One region of the Solibaculum intestinale genome, then DNA from elsewhere that is predicted to be linked to it. Evidence: predicted binding sites of a transcription regulator. Region 1 holds the regulator's gene; the other holds the start of a gene.

Region 1 (5,675 bases):
TGGGCAAACGATGGGCCGCCGCCTCGATGATGCGGATGTTCGCCTGGTGAGGCAGCACGAAATCCACCTGCTCACAGGTAAGCCCCGCCTCCTCAATGACACACTTCAGGTCCGCCGCCATATTGGTGACCGCGAACTTATACACGTCCTGCCCGTTCATACGCAAAAATGGGTCCTCTTCTTGGGTTTCGTCAAAGGGACAGTTTCCGTGCACCTGAGGGATGACCAGAGACTCCCAGTTTCCGTCCGCCGTCAGGCGCAGGGAGAGCAGGTCGTCCCCTTCCTCAAGCACCACGGCGCCCGCGCCGTCCCCAAAGAGGACGCAGGTGGAGCGGTCGGTCCAGTCCGCCAGCCGGCTCAAAACTTCCGAAGAAACTATCAGCACCTTTTTCACCTTTTTGCGGGCAAAGTAGCCATCCGCCACGTCCAGCGCATACAGAAAACCAGAGCAGGCGGCGTTCACGTCAAAGGCCGGGCAGGTCGCCCCGATGCGCTTTTGAATCACACAGGCCTGAGAAGGCGTCATATAGTCCCCCCGCACGGTGGAGCAAAGAATCAGGTCCAGCTCCTGAGGAGAAACCCCCGCGTCCTCCAGCGCCCGCTTGGCCGCCCACTCGGTCAGGTCGGACATGGTTTCCGTGGTACACACATGCCGCTCCCCAATGCCCGTGCGGGTGCGGATCCATTCGTCGCTGGTGTCGAGAAACTGGGACAGGTCGTCGTTGGTTTTTACACAGGCGGGAGCGGCGCTCCCGGTGCCGATCACTTGAAAGCTCAAAGTCAGTCCTCCATCTCATTCAGCTTCTGCTTGAAGAAGTCGTTTAATTTAATCATTCCCTTTATCATCGCGCTTTTTTCTTCACTTGTCAATTCTTTTGCCACCGAACGGACCAGCCGCCGGTGAAAATACGCGTGGGCGGCCTGGGCCTTCTGCCCGAGCTTTGTCAGCGTCACCCGCACCGAACGCCCGTCCGACCGGCAGCGGCACTTCTCCACAAACCCCTTTTTCATCAACTTATTAATGGCCACCGTCACCGACGGCAGGGTGATGTCCAGTTCCTTGGCGATGCCGCTGATGGTGTGCCCTTCTGTGCCGCATTTGCCCACCGCCTCCACCAAATGCAGCTCGGAAATGGACAGATCCAGCTTGCTCGTCTGCTGCAGCGCTTTTTCCTCTACCTTTAAAACAGAACGGAAGGTTTCCACCAAAACCGTATTCATATGCTCGCAAAACGCGTCCATAGTACCCTTTCTTTGGGCAGGCCAGATGCCGCCCAATATACTTAGATTGTTTAAGCATTATACGGCTTTGCCACTTTTTTGTCAAGCAAAGGCCCGTTTCCTTCCCGCCGGCAAACATTCGGTTTTATGATACTCGGATTAACAGAAAATGTCAACGAAGTTTTCCCATTGGGCGAATACCCTTCCTGTAACCCGGCGATACTAATTCCCGGTGATGAATTTATGATGATTACGTTAATCCGGACTGTACTGCTGTACATATTTGTCGTGCTGGCCATGCGGATCATGGGCAAACGGCAAATAGGTGAGCTGCAGCCCTCCGAGCTGGTGGTAACCCTGCTGATCTCCGACATTGCGGCAGTGCCCATGCAGGAAATCGGCATTCCGCTGGTGGACGGCATTGTCCCGATCTTCGTGCTGGTATCGTTGGAACTGATCCTGTCCGCCTGCATGATCAAAAGCAACAAGTTCCGCCAGATGATTTCCGGCAAGCCGGTCATCGTGGTGCGAAACGGGAAGGTGCAGCAAAACGAAATGCGCCGCATCCGCTTTACCATTGAAGATCTGATGGAGGGAATGCGGCTGCACGATGTGTTCCGCCTCGACGAAATCGCCTGGGCCATCGTGGAGACCAACGGTCAGCTAAGCATCCTCAAAAAGCCGGAGCTGCTCCAGCCCACCGCCCAGCAGCTCAACATTCCCACCGATGACCCCGGCCTGCCCATGGTGGTGGTCAGCGACGGGGACGTTTACGACGAAGCGCTGAAAATCGTGGGCTTTGACGTCAACTGGCTCAACAAAACCCTCAAAGAGCAGAATGTGAAACTGGAGGATATCTTTATTATGACCACCGACCGGGCGCAAAATTTTCAGATCGTTAAAAAGGAGGCAAAAGAATGAAACGGGTATGGATCGCCATTTCTCTCCTATCCGTCATTCTGGTCTTGTCCTTCCTGAGCCTTAACGCCACCCATACCATTACAAAGACCATGTCCGGCATGTTTGAAGACGCGTATACCCAGGCCACCGAGGGAGACCTGGATAAGGCCAGGGAAACGGCAGACAGCATCCAGGCTTACTGGTCCCAAACCCACCACATTCTTTCCACTTACATGCGCCATGAGGAAATCGAGCATGTATTGGTTGCCGCCAATTCCCTGAGCACCTATCTGGATCAGGACGATTTGGAAACCTTCACGGAGGAATGCCAGGCAAGCATGGTTTACCTGAAGCACCTATGGGAATCGGAGCAGCCGTCCTTCGGGAATATTTTATAAATATGAGCCTGACAGACGGCAGCGCCGTTTGCGCCTTTTCCCGTTGCTTTTGCACCGGGAGGGCGGCTCGTCATTTCCCCGGCGTAAACACAGCGTCCATTTATACGGCCAAAAGCGCCCGGAAACGATCACATTCGTTTCCAGGCGCTTTCTCTTTGCTTTGCTCCGCTTCCACCTGGGCTGAAAGCCAGGCAGCTGCTTCTTTAAACCTCGCCGCTTTTAGACGCTCCATTCCGGGAAACCGGCCGCTCAGGCGCAAATAATCCTGGAGACGCCAAAACACTCGTGTTCTGTAAAAAAGAGCGCCCCATTTGCGCAGGGCGGATAAAACCGAAGAGAAACTTCTATTCCCACGCAGAGGAGCCCCGGGCCTTCCTTCGGCCCGGGGCCCTTTTTGCCGATCAATGGACTTACTTCTCTTTTAAAAGCTTTTTAAGCTCTTCCATAAAGGTATTGATATCCCGAAACTGCCGGTAGACCGACGCGAACCGCACATACGCCACCTCGTCAATGGCCTTGAGCTTCTCCATGGCCAGCTCCCCGATCTGCTGGGAGGTGATTTCCCGGTCCAGCGAGTTTTGCAGCTTCGCTTCGATCTCGTCCACTGCCCGCACCAGCGTCTCCATGGAAACCGGCCGCTTTTCGCAGGACTTTAACAGCCCGCCCAGCAGCTTGTCCCGGTTGAACACCTCTCTAGATTTGTCCCGCTTGACTACCACGATGGGCACGCTCTCCACCACTTCATAGGTAGTAAACCGGCCCGAACATTTTAAGCATTCCCTGCGCCGGCGAATCCGGGTGCTCTCGTCAGTGGGTCTGGAATCCACGACCTTACTCTCTTCATATCCGCAAAACGGGCATTTCATTGGTACGTCCTCCCGCATTTTTTCTGATTTTAGCATACCCTTTTCCAAGATGCAAGCGGCCTTTTCCAATATTTCAGGGGTTGCGGCGTCCCCTTCTTCTTTGTTACACTGGTGGTATCTAATACGAAACGGGGGACAATCCCATGCGCGGGTTTCTTTCCATGCTCAAAAATATGAACCGGCCTGCCGGAATCCTGATGGCCATCGGGCTGCTGCTGCCGCTGGTTTTGGCTCTCATAGGGCTGATCCTGAAGAATTTCGCTTTTCAAGGGGACTTTATTCAAATGAGCATCTGGAGCAAAGGGTGCTTTGACACCATTCCGGCCGTCTGGCTCTCCTGCTTCTTCTCCGCCTTTGTGGTGGACCTGGTGATGAAACAGGAACTGGGGGTCCCTCATGACGATACGAAGAAATAGGCGTAAGGTGTACATCGTTTTTCAACCAAAGAAGGCTTGGACGGAAATCTCCGTCCAAGCCTTCTTTTTGCACTTTCTCGTGTGCAAATTGATATGGATATTCGTACCCTTGTCCCCTGGGTTTTCGCCGCAGGTGCGGCCAAACGCAGAGAAAACGGCTGCCCAAAATCATCACAGCGTCTTAATAAACCGAGCGAAGGCGGCGCGGCCCGGTTCGTCCCGTTTGAATACGCCCGCGTCTTCCAGCACCCGCTCAAACTTGCGCCCCACCTCCTGCTGCACCACGTCATGCACGTTGGCTTCCGAGAGGGCGTTTTGATACCGAACTTTCATCTCTTCCGCCCAGGGGCGATGGTAGTCCGCTACCTCACTGGGCAGACCTAGCAAAAACTTTTCCACCTCGTTAAGCTCTCCCACCAGTCTAGCAGGCAGCACCGCCAGGCCCATGACCTCGATCAGGCCGATGTTTTCCTTCTTGATGTGCTGCACGTCCTCATGGGGATGGAAAATCCCCAATGGATGCTCCGGGGAGGTGCGGTTGTTGCGAAGCACCACGTCCAGCTCAAAACGATCCCCCTTGCGCCGGGCAATGGGGGTAACGGTGTTGTGGGGCGCCCCGCCGGTTTCACAGAGAATGTCCACGCTGGGGTCGCTGTACCCTTTCCAGGCTTCGTGAATGTGCACGGCCGCCCGGACCAGCGTGTCCTTGTCCGGCCCCGCCATGCGGATGACCGACATGGGCCATTTCACCACCGAACAGGTAAGCTGTTCAAAGCCGGGAAGCTCAAAATAATAGTCCGCCTTCGCTTTGGCCATGGCGAACTCGTAATTGCCTCCCTGGTAATGATCGTGGGTCAGGATGGAGCCGCCCACGATAGGCAGGTCGGCATTGGAGCCGAGAAAATAATGGGGCAGCCATTCCACAAAGGAAAGCAGCCGCTCGAAGGTCTGGCGGGTGATCGCCATGTCCCGGTGATAGCGGGACAGGACGATGCAGTGCTCGTTATAATACACATAAGGCGAATACTGAAAATACCAGGGTTCTCCGCAGAGGTTGAGACGGATCATCCGGTGGCTTGCCCGACCGGGATGGCCCACCTTTCCTGCATAGCCCTCATTCTCGATGCACAAAAGGCATTTGGGATAATTGGCGCTTTTGAGAAGCTTGGCTGCAGCGATGTCCTTGGGGTTCTTCTCAGGTTTCGAGAGGTTGATGGTAATGTCCAGATCCCCGTATTTGGTCGGGGTTTTATAGGAGATGTTCTTGGCAATGCGGCGGGTCTGAATGTTGTTGCTGACCCGGGAAAACCGGTAAAAGTCCTCGGTCGCCATAGCGGGGGACTGCCGGTAGAGCGCGTGAAACCGGGCGTCCACCTGGGACGGCTTGGGCAAAAACACGTCCATAACCGCGCTTGAGAGCACTTCCTTGAGATCGAACAGGTCCTCGATCACGCCGTTTTGCGCGGCATAGCCGGTCACCATCTCCAAAAGCTCCGGAATATCCAGGTCAGCCGGTTCCCTTTCAACGTATTCGGTCAGCCCGAGCAGATTGATGATCCGGTTTTTGCAGTAGATTTCATCCTCCGGTTCGATCATGCGCTGCTCGACGGCACGAGTCACCAGCGATGCAATGGCCTGATAGATATCCATTTTGTCTTTTCCCACCTAACCAAGAATTCAGCATATTCCTTTGAAAGCGGCATTATTATAGCACATGTTTCGGTTTTCACGCCATAGACGATTGCACCTTTTCCTATTGAAAAAACGTCCACCCGGGTAATGTCCATAACCGGGAAGCCGGCATGGTTCAACCCTGCAAGCTATTTAAATAATCTTCGGCTTTCTCTCTGGATCGGAAAATGACAATCTCCTTT
Region 2 (5,675 bases), on a different contig from region 1:
ATTATAGAACATTTTTTCCTTTAAAACAAGTTTCTTTTTCAATTTCATCGAAATTTTTTCCAGATTAGGAAGAGTACGCCTAAACATATCCTTCTCCGGGAAAAAACTTGCCTTCGTGCCCAAGAGCCGGTATAATAAATTTTATATTGACTTGTCAGAAGGAAAGGACTTGGAATACAAATGAAACTGGGTATTGTCGGCCTGCCCAACGTAGGCAAAAGCACGCTGTTCAACGCCATTACCAACGCCGGCGCACAGAGCGCCAACTATCCCTTTTGCACCATCGAACCAAACGTGGGCGTGGTGGCGGTGCCGGATAAGCGTCTGGATGTACTGGCGGACATGTACCATCCGGAAAAATATACGCCGGCGGTCATCGAATTTGTGGACATCGCAGGATTGGTACGGGGCGCGTCCAAGGGGGAAGGCCTGGGTAACAAATTTCTGGCCAACATCCGGGAGGTAGACGCGGTGGTGCACGTAGTACGCTGCTTTGAAAACGACGACATTGTGCATGTGGACGGCAGCGTGGACCCCAAGCGGGACATCGAGACCATCAACTTAGAGCTGATTTTCTCCGACCTGGAGATGCTGGAGCGGCGTATCGACAAGGCCAAAAAGCTAGCCAAGGGAGACAAGTCCTATCTTGCCGAGGCGGAATTTTTGACCCGGGTGGCCGCCGAGCTGGAAGAGGGGCGTCCCGCCCGAAGCGTCGCCTGCACGCCGGAGGAGGCTGAGATTCTTTCCTCCGTGGCCCTGTTGACCAATAAGCCGGTGATTTATGCGGCAAATCTGAGCGAGAACGACTTTAAGGGAGACTTGTCGGACAATCCTCATTACGCGGCGGTGGAGGAAATCGCCAAGGCGGAAAATGCAGAGGTTCTGCCCATCTGCGCAGAAATTGAGGCGGAGATCTCCGGGATGGAGCCGGAGGAAAAGGCACTCTTTCTGTCCGACATGGGGCTTAGCGATTCCGGTCTTGACCGGCTTATCCGCAAAAGCTATCACTTGCTGGGGCTCATCTCCTACCTGACGGCGGGTCCCCAGGAAGTGCGGGCTTGGACCATTACGAACGGAACCAAAGCGCCCCAGGCGGCGGGCAAAATTCACACCGACTTTGAGCGGGGCTTCATCCGGGCGGAAATCGTCTCCTACGATGATCTGGTGGCCTGCGGCTCCATGACGGCCGCGAAGGAGAAGGGCCTGGTACGCTCAGAGGGGAAAGAGTATGTGATGCACGACGGCGACGTGGTGCTGTTCCGCTTCAACGTATAATAAGCCCCGCCCTATAACAGAAAGACACAGACGCGCCCGCCAGCGCAAACGGCGGGCGCGTTTTTTATTAAATTTCGAAATTCAAACATATTTAAGCCGCAAACGGCATAAATAAGAAGCAAAAGCAAAAAAATTCGAATTGTAGGTATTATATCTGAAAACTTTATAAATTTTTAAAAGTTTTTTGCTAAAAGCACTTGACATTTTCCCAGGATTGCATATAATAAAGACAGGAGGTGATTCCAATGTGGTGTGAGGAAACCGCAGAAGCTACCACAGATCATGGTTTAATCGCCCTAACCCTTGGAGTTGCTTTTGCGAGGGACAGAATGTAATCTGGAAGCATCATTCCATGCATCAGGTTTATCGGATCGACAGCTTCCCCTTTGAAAGAGGACGGCAAATGTCTTTTAAAACAGGAAAGCGTTTGCGGGGATGAAAAGGTAGTGTAGGAATCGGCAGGCATCGAAAGCGCATTTCTCATTGAAGGCGTTAAAACGGTTCCATTGCAGAAACGCAGTGCTTTTTCCCAATCCATTTCGTTTTCTTCCGGTTCAGAGAGGTATGACTGCCGAAAACGTATCGGGTATTGTGGTGTTCATCCCCAGTGTCGGTATGTATAGTATTCCGTTTCTGTAGGTGGCTTTTTGAGAAGAGTACCATTCGTGAGAAAACGGATCCGGTAAACAACAAAAACTGGAAATGGAAAACTAGCTGCCATTTCAACATTTAGTGAACTGAATGCAAATTTTCGGGTATCCGGACAGCTTGTGCTCCAGAAAACGGGAAGTCCCTACGTTCTTTTCTCAAACGGCAATGTGATTTGGAAGAGGCTCCGAGGAGGTAGTTCGGAGTAAGCGTTTGAATCCATGTGCCAAGACGAAGCGCAACGCAGAAAAAAGATACGCACACAATCGGTCCTGCGGCTTTGAATGGAAACAATATTATATTTGGTGCCATTGCAAAAAAGACGCGCAGCAAAATATATTCCGTTCCCTTGCAGGAAAACATTTCTCGGCCATGTTTCATTGACGCTAACCCTTATGCAGATACCCGGTTTGGGTAATCCCTCAAAGTTGAACCGGAAGCGGTCGCTTGAGGGTGCATGAAACAAACAATAAGGTGTGTTACCGTCGTTAGGCAGAAGGCGCAGAGAAATGGACATCAAAAGGCGAACGGCTTGCTGACAAGGGGGAGAAATCCAAGGTTCAAGGAAACGGTGTGTGTTCAGGCGCAAGAAGACGGCGAGCAACATGGAACGAGGATTCTTTGCATTTCGCAGTGGAAGCAAGAATTGCTTTTGAGAAAGAAAAGGGAAACGCAGCAAGCAATGTCCAACATTTTAAATAAGTTTGGCGATTGGTTCAAGATTTAGGTGTTAGATTCTGCAAACGGATTTTGTTTTTCGAATATTTGTTAAGAATGGGAGAGAAACATTATTAACAACTCAATAGTTTAGCTGGCTTTCATTGACGATATGCAATGGAAGCCAGCTTGTTTTTTCTGCAAAGGGGATACGGCAAGGGGTATCTTTTTCGTGTCCGGCTTCTTCTAAAAAGCCGCTCAAATGGACAAATATGGTGAAACAGGTACCCGGGTACAGGTCACGGATTCTTTGGTCAAACAAGGAAACGGATGCGTTAACGCAACTTCCCGTTTGGTGCAAAAAATGACAAGTTTGGTCGATTTATTTTTCACTTGCAAAGGGAGATTTTGTCTTGACACTCTCCTATATATGCTCTATAATTAGTCCTGCTCGCAACAATGAATACAAGATATTGTGTAGGAGGGTGCCCCATGATCACAACCATCATCAAGCGGGACGGGCGCAAGGTCCCGCTGAATATGGACAAAATATCCGAAGCGATCTACAAGGCTTTTCAGGTGACCGGCGGCAAATCAAAGGAAGAAGCTATTGAGCTTGCCAATGAAGTCGTGGGGTATATGGACCATGTGTTGCATCTGACGGAACCGTCTGTGGAACAGATTCAGGACGTGGTGGAAAAGGTCCTGATTGAAAACGGCCATTCCCGCACCGCGAAGGAATACATCCTTTACCGGGCGGAACGCACCCGGGTGCGGGAGATGAACACCCGGCTGATGAAAACCTACGAGGACCTGACCTTCAAAGAGTCCCGGGAGAACAACATCAAGCGGGAAAACGCCAACATCGACGGGGACACGGCCATGGGCACCATGCTCAAGTACGGCTCGGAGGGGGCCAAGCAGTTCTACGAGATGTACGTGCTTCATCCGGAGCACGCGAGAGCCCACCGGGAAGGGGACATCCACATCCACGACCTGGACTTCTTAATGCTCACCACCACCTGCTGCCAGATCGATATTGAGAAGCTGTTTGAAGGCGGCTTCTCCACCGGTCACGGCTATCTGCGGGAACCAAACGACATTGCCAGCTATTCGGCGCTGGCGTGTATCGCCATCCAGTCCAACCAGAACGACCAGCACGGCGGCCAGTCCATCCCCAACTTCGACTACGGCATGGCCAAGGGGGTGGCCAAGACCTATCGGCGCATCTACCGGCAGAACCTGGCCCGGGCCATTGAAATGCTCACCGATGTGGAAAGCGGCGAGCCGGTGGCGAAGAAGCTTCTGGAGACGGTAAAGGCCCAAGAGGGCCTCTCCCCCGTCCTCGCCAACGACAACGGCTACTGTGAGGCGGAATTCCCGCTTTTGAGCGAAGTGGTGGGGGAAGACGCGGCGAAGAAATGCCAAAAGTTTGCTTTAAAGCACGCGGTGGCGGAAACCGACCGGGCCACCTACCAGGCCATGGAGGCGTTCGTCCATAACCTCAACACCATGCATTCCCGCGCCGGCGCGCAGATTCCCTTCAGCTCCATCAACTATGGGCTGGACACGTCGCCGGAGGGCCGCATGGTCATCCGAAACGTGCTGCTGGCCACCGAGGCGGGCCTTGGCAACGGGGAAACCCCTATTTTCCCCATTCACATCTTCAAAGTCAAGGAAGGCGTCAACTATAACCCGGGCGAGCCCAACTACGACCTGTTCAAGCTGGCCTGCCGGGTGAGCGCCAAGCGCCTGTTCCCCAACTTCTCCTTTATCGACGCGCCCTTCAACCTGCAGTACTACAAGGAGGGCCATCCGGAGACGGAGGTGGCGTACATGGGCTGCCGCACGAGGGTCATGGCAAACTCCTTCGATCCCTCACGGGAAATCGTCAACGGCCGGGGCAACCTGTCCTTTACGTCGGTAAACCTCCCCCGTCTGGCCATCCGGGCTCACGGGAATGTGGACATGTTCTTTGAGGACTTGGACCGCAAAATCGACCTGGTCATCCGCCAGCTTCTCGAGCGGTTCGAGCTGCAGGCCAACAAGAAGGTGAAAAACTATCCCTTCCTTATGGGCCAGGGCATCTGGATCGATTCGGACAAGCTAGGTGCGGAGGATTATGTGCGGGAGGTGCTCAAGCACGGCACGCTGACCTTAGGCTTTATCGGCCTGGCCGAGGCCCTCAAGGCCCTGACCGGCAAGCACCACGGTGAGTCCAAGGAAGCGCAGAACCTGGGGCTGGACATCGTCGGGTACATGCGCCGGCGGATGGACGAGGCCACCAAGCAGTACGGGCTCAACTTCTCCTTGATCGCCACCCCCGCCGAGGGTCTGTCGGGCCGCTTTGTCCGGATGGACCGGGAACGCTACGGCGTCATCGAAGGAGTTACCGACCGGGAGTATTATACCAACTCCTTCCACATCCCGGTGTATTATGACATTTCCGCTTTCGATAAAATCCGCCTGGAGGCCCCCTATCACGCGCTTACCAACGGCGGGCACATTACCTATGTGGAGCTCGACGGCGATCCCTGCGAGAACCTGGAAGCCTTTGAATCGGTCATCCGCTGCATGAAGGAGTCCGGCATCGGGTACGGCTCGGTCAACCATCCGGTGGACCGGGACCCGGTCTGCGGGTTTACCGGCATCATCGGGGACACCTGCCCCAAGTGCGGCCGCAAGGAAGGGGACGGAAACCCCAACTTCGAGCGCATCCGCCGCATCACCGGATATTTGGTGGGCACTCTCGACCGGTTTAACGACGCGAAGGCCGCCGAGGTGCGGGACCGGAAAAAGCACTCGCTGGGCACCGGTACGGGCGAAATGGAACAGATCTAAGTGACGGAATGGACTCTTCTTTTTTCGCTGCGAAAAGGGGCGGCTGATTGGGCCGTTAAGATAAGAAGGGAAAGGCGGGCAGGAGGACTCTCCTGCCCGCCTTATGGCGTAAAAAAACTGGACGGCGTGACCGTCCAGGACGCAAAGGAGCAATCAAAATGCAGACGCTGGAAGAAACGCCGCTGCGGCTGGCGGGGGTGATCCGGGAGTCCATTGTGGACGGGCCGGGCATCCGCATGGTGGTGTTCGCCCAA

The links. Region 1 encodes NrdR, which represses ribonucleotide reductase genes. Its sites were predicted from a motif close to CACNANATNTNGTG; they were not measured.
Region 2: a site for NrdR is predicted at 3,045-3,058, ahead of WMO26_RS05765 (anaerobic ribonucleoside triphosphate reductase). Genes of this name have one in related genera too.

The regions. Positions count from the first base shown of each region.
Region 1 covers NZ_JBBMFD010000004.1:112,019-117,693, forward strand. Annotated here, with positions in the region: gene WMO26_RS04230 (beta-ketoacyl-ACP synthase III) at 1-778, opposite strand, end outside; gene WMO26_RS04235 (MarR family winged helix-turn-helix transcriptional regulator) at 781-1,242, opposite strand; gene WMO26_RS04240 (DUF421 domain-containing protein) at 1,465-2,142, shown strand; gene WMO26_RS04245 (DUF4363 family protein) at 2,139-2,519, shown strand; gene nrdR (transcriptional regulator NrdR) at 2,930-3,385, opposite strand; gene WMO26_RS04255 (hypothetical protein) at 3,529-3,801, shown strand; gene galT (UDP-glucose--hexose-1-phosphate uridylyltransferase) at 3,973-5,451, opposite strand; gene WMO26_RS04265 (P-loop NTPase family protein) at 5,609-5,675, opposite strand, start outside.
Region 2 covers NZ_JBBMFD010000007.1:13,051-18,725, forward strand. Annotated here, with positions in the region: gene ychF (redox-regulated ATPase YchF) at 181-1,275, shown strand; gene WMO26_RS05760 (hypothetical protein) at 1,556-1,813, opposite strand; gene WMO26_RS05765 (anaerobic ribonucleoside triphosphate reductase) at 3,073-5,421, shown strand; gene nrdG (anaerobic ribonucleoside-triphosphate reductase activating protein) at 5,580-5,675, shown strand, end outside.